Regions from separate parts of the Methylosinus sp. sav-2 genome, predicted to be linked through region 1. Evidence: riboswitches for the same ligand, from Rfam matches in the RefSeq annotation. Region 1 holds a riboswitch; the other holds the start of a gene.

Region 1 (2,194 bases):
CGTCTCTGCTCGTCGCATTGGCGACGAGGGTGAAGCGATTGTGCAGAGCGCGATCGAACATATCGGCGTCGATGCGCGCAAAACCCTGCGCGAATGTCGCATGCTGATGGTTCTGCGGATCGAAAACATCCACGGCGGAGAAAGAATAGGGATTGTCGAAGCGGATCGCGCTGTCATAGCCGTAGAAGCCGGCTTCGACCGAGACATCCTCATTCACGCGATAACCGAGGCGCGCGCTGGCGCCGCCTTTTCTGGTCGGATCATTGGGCGGCAGAGGCGGCAGAGGCGTCTTGCCGTCGCCGATCGTCAGCGGCCGCGTGATGCGATAGCCATAGCGCGGATGGCCGTCGATCGTCAGCGCATCGATCGCGAATGCGTACCACAAGCGATCCTCGCTTCCCGAGACGCGCGCGCGCAAATGTCCGGTTCCATAGGAGCCGCCTTCCAGGGAGAGAGACGCGCGCGGCCGCCCCTCGCCTTTGCGCGTGACGATGTGAATGACGCCGCCCATCGCGTCGGAGCCATAGAGCGCCGATTGCGGGCCGCGCAGCACCTCTATGCGTTCTATGTCCGTGGCGACGAGGCCGCCGAGATCGACGGAGCCATCGGTGGAGGACGGATCGCCGATGCGCACGCCATCGACGAGGACGAGCGTCTGGCCGGGCGTTGCGCCACGTAGAAAGACGGAGGTCTGCGCGCCCGGGCCGCCAGTCTCATAGAGATCGAGGCCCGGCGCGCCACGCAGCGCCTCGGTGAGGCCGGTCGCGCCGCGCTTCTCGATCTGCGCGGACGGGATCACAGTGACGGCGGAGGAGGATTTGTCGACGCGCTCCTCGACGCGATCGGCGGAGACGATGGTCGCCGCGCCGATTTCGACCGTGGGCAGCGCCTCCTGCCCAGCGGCGGAAGCGGGAAGGAGAAGCACGGCGGAACAAAGCGCAAAACGAGAAGCGGCGCCCGCAAGGGCGGCCCGATGGGACAGGGAGGACATTGCCGGAAGACTCGCAGCAGACGTGGGCCGTCACTGCGAAAGGTCGCGGCCCTCTCGCGCAAAGCGAAAAGGGTCTCGGCCGCCTCGGTGCACCCCGCCCGACGCTATCGCGCGTGACCACGACTGATGGCAGGTCTCCTGGCTCGCGGGTCAGCGCCTTCGGATCGCCTTCCCGGAGCGTCTGCTCCAGTGGCTCGTTTGATCCTCGGCTCGCCGCTCACAGTTGCGGGGGCAGCCGCGGCTTCGCGCCGTCGCCGGCGCTGACCGCATTCCCTTTTGATCCCTCGGAAGGGAACCATCCCTTTCAATAGAGCCGCGCAGCGCCGCCCTGTCAAGCGCCCGTCCGCATGTTCGGAACGAAGCCTCGCGCGGCGCGTTGGGACTGCGGCGGCGGGTCTCGTCCCGGGTCTCTCGCCCCATGGAAAATTCGATTCGAATTTCGGAGAAGATAAATGAGCGCCATTCACCTCGTCGCCACCAATGACCTGCCGCGCGCCAAAGTCGGCGGCGTGGACGATCCGAGCGTGCGCTGGGCGGGCGCCTTCGCCTCCTGCGGCGAGCATGGCGCCACGCAATCCTCGACCATCGTCTATGAGATCGAGCCCGGCGGACGGCTCGGCTGGCACACGGACGCCACCGAGGAGACGCAATATATTCTCGGCGGCTCCGGCGAATTGCGCGCCGAGGGCGGCGTCACCCATCATGTGCGACCGGGCGACGTCTTCGTCATTCCGACGCCGCTGCGGCATGATCTCGTCAACACGGGAGAGGAAACGCTGCGCGCCGTCGCCTTCTTCGCGGCTCCGATGTTCACGCAGCGTTTCGACAATGTGATGATCGCGCCCGACGTGCATGTGCTGGGCACGCCGAACCGCGCGGGCTGAGCGCCTCACATATTGCCGAGACAGACATATTTGATCTCGAGATAGCTCTCTATGCCGTATTTGGAGCCCTCGCGTCCCATGCCCGACTGCTTCACGCCGCCGAAAGGCGCCGCCTCGCTCGACATCAGCGATTCGTTGACGCCGACCATGCCGAATTCGAGCGACTCTGCGACGCGGAACACGCGCGCTATGTCGCGGCTGTAGAAATAAGCGGCGAGGCCGTAATGCGTCGAATTGGCGAGGCGGATCGCCTCCGCTTCATCCTCGAAGGGGGTGACGGCGGCGACAGGGCCGAAAATCTCCTCCTGGAATATTTGCA
Region 2 (2,194 bases), on a different contig from region 1:
TCCGCGCGAGGTGGTGCGGCGGGCGCTGGAATTGGGCGCTTCCGCGCTGATATTGGCGCATAATCACCCGTCCGGCGATCCGACCCCCTCCACCGCCGACATTCGCATGACGCTGGACATCATCGCCATAGCGCAGCCTTTCGGCATCGCCGTGCATGACCATCTGATCGTCGGGCGGAACGGACATTCGAGCCTGAAAGGGCTGAAATTCATTTGAGGCGCCGCCTCAAAACTCGATTCCGGCCTGCGCCTTCACCCCGGCCTGGAAGTGATGCTTGACCATTGTCATCTCGGTGACGAGATCGGCCGCCGCGATCAGCTCCGGCTTGGCGTTGCGGCCGGTGACGACGATGTGGAGATCGGCGCGCCGCGCCGTCAGCGTCGCGATCACCTCGTCGAGCGGCAGATGCTCATAGCGGAGCGCGATCGACAATTCGTCGAGCACGAGCAGCCGAATCGACTTTGAGGCCATCAGCTCCTTCGCCTTCTCCCAGGCGCGCCGAGCCGCCGCCTCGTCGCGGGCGCGGTCCTGCGTCTCCCAGGTGAAGCCCTCGCCGAGCGTGTGCCAGGCGAGCAGCCCGTCCTCGCCGCCGAGCTTCTCGAGAATGCGGCGCTCGCCCGTGTCCCAGGCGCCCTTGCCGAATTGCACGACGCCCACCGCGAGCCCATGCCCCATCGCCCGCAGAGCGAGGCCGAAGGCCGCGGTAGACTTGCCCTTGCCGGGGCCGGTATGGACCATCAGCAGGCCCTTTTCGGCGATGCTCTTGCCGGCGACCTCGGCGTCCTGCACGGCCTTGCGCTTCTCCATCTTCTCGCGATGGCGGCGGGCGGCGTCTTCTTCCGCGAATTCCGACATGATCAGCGCCTCCTCGCCGTTTGACGGCTCCTTCTCTCCGTCATATGACTGTTCGCGACGGTCCTCCGCAAGGAGGCGAAGAGGGAATGCGGTATGGGGTTCGCCCCTGATCCGCGGCTGCCCCCGCAACTGTGAGCGGCGAGCGCGAGCCCGTGTGGCCACTGGGTGAAAGCCCGGGAAGGCGGCGAGCGCAGCGACCCGCGAGCCAGGAGACCTGCCGTCCAGCGAAACCACGAATGCCGCCGGTGGGGCGGCGAGGAGCCGAGAATGACCACGAAGACCCTTTCCGCCGACGCGATCGTCTCCGCCAGCCGCCTCGAGATCCTGCGCGCCGCGCTGGTCGTCTTCACGCTCGGCGCCGGGCTCGTCTATCTCGCCGGCTTCTCCTACGCGAGCGTCGCGCATAACGCCGCGCATGATTCGCGCCATTCGCTCGGCTTCCCTTGCCATTGACGCAGCGGTGATCCAGCGACTCCTCGCGGTCGGCCTTTTGGCCGGCCTTCTCGCGGGGCTCGCGGTCGCGGCCCTGCAGAATGTCACCACGACTCCGCTGATCCTCGCCGCCGAGGTCTACGAGACCGCGGCCGAGCAGGCCCATGCCGGAGTCGAGGCGCATCAGCACGAGCACGCCGCCGAGCCGGTTTGGGAGCCCGCACCCGGTCTCCAGCGCACAGCGGCGACCAGCGTCGCCACCAGCGTCACCTCGGTGGGCTACGCTTTCGTGCTGCTCGCCTTGATGCTGCTCTCCGGCGAGACGATCGAGCCCAAGCGCGCCGCGCTCTGGGGGGCCTGCGCCTTCGCCTCCACCGGCCTTGCGACCAGCCTCGGCCTCGCGCCGGAGCTGCCGGGCAGCGCCGCCGGCGATCTCGCCGCGCGCCAATTCTGGTGGATCGGCACGGCGGCTGCAACCGGCGCCGGGCTCTTCGCCGTGCTGCGCGTCGAGCGCCCGCTCGTCAAAGCGCTGGGCGTCGCGCTCATTATCGCGCCGCATCTCATCGGCGCGCCGCAGCCGCCGGCGCCCGAGAGCACCGCGCCGGCCGAGCTGGCCGCGCGTTTCGCCGCCGCTTCTCTCGCCATTCACGCGATCACCTGGATTCTGGTCGGCGCGGCCGTCGGCTTCGTCTGGCGCCGTCTCCCGACAAAGACCAGCACGGAGGCTGCGGCGTGAGCACATTCGCCAAAATCCCCGCGACCATCGTCACCGGCTTTCTCGGCGCCGGCAAGACGACGCTGATCCGCCATATCCTCGAGACGGCGCGCGGCCGCCGCCTCGCCCTCGTCATCAACGAGTTCGGCGATGTCGGCGTCGATGGCGATATTCTTCGCGCCTGCGGCGTG

The links. A riboswitch is a leader RNA that binds a small molecule or an ion and turns the genes downstream of it on or off. The one in region 1 is predicted to bind cobalamin.
Region 2: it holds a riboswitch for cobalamin, as region 1 does, so the genes downstream of both, EDE12_RS06905 (CbtB-domain containing protein) here and EDE12_RS13005 (TonB-dependent receptor) in region 1, are expected to answer to the same signal.

The regions. Positions count from the first base shown of each region.
Region 1 is NZ_SOEJ01000007.1:10,711-12,904, forward strand. It holds gene EDE12_RS13005 (TonB-dependent receptor) at 1-925, opposite strand, end outside; cobalamin riboswitch at 1,102-1,306, opposite strand; gene EDE12_RS13010 (cupin domain-containing protein) at 1,444-1,875, shown strand; gene EDE12_RS13015 (NAD-dependent succinate-semialdehyde dehydrogenase) at 1,881-2,194, opposite strand, start outside.
Region 2 is NZ_SOEJ01000002.1:148,998-151,191, forward strand. It holds gene radC (DNA repair protein RadC) at 1-217, shown strand, start outside; gene cobO (cob(I)yrinic acid a,c-diamide adenosyltransferase) at 227-856, opposite strand; cobalamin riboswitch at 898-1,093, shown strand; gene EDE12_RS06905 (CbtB-domain containing protein) at 1,124-1,309, shown strand; gene EDE12_RS06910 (CbtA family protein) at 1,317-2,024, shown strand; gene cobW (cobalamin biosynthesis protein CobW) at 2,021-2,194, shown strand, end outside.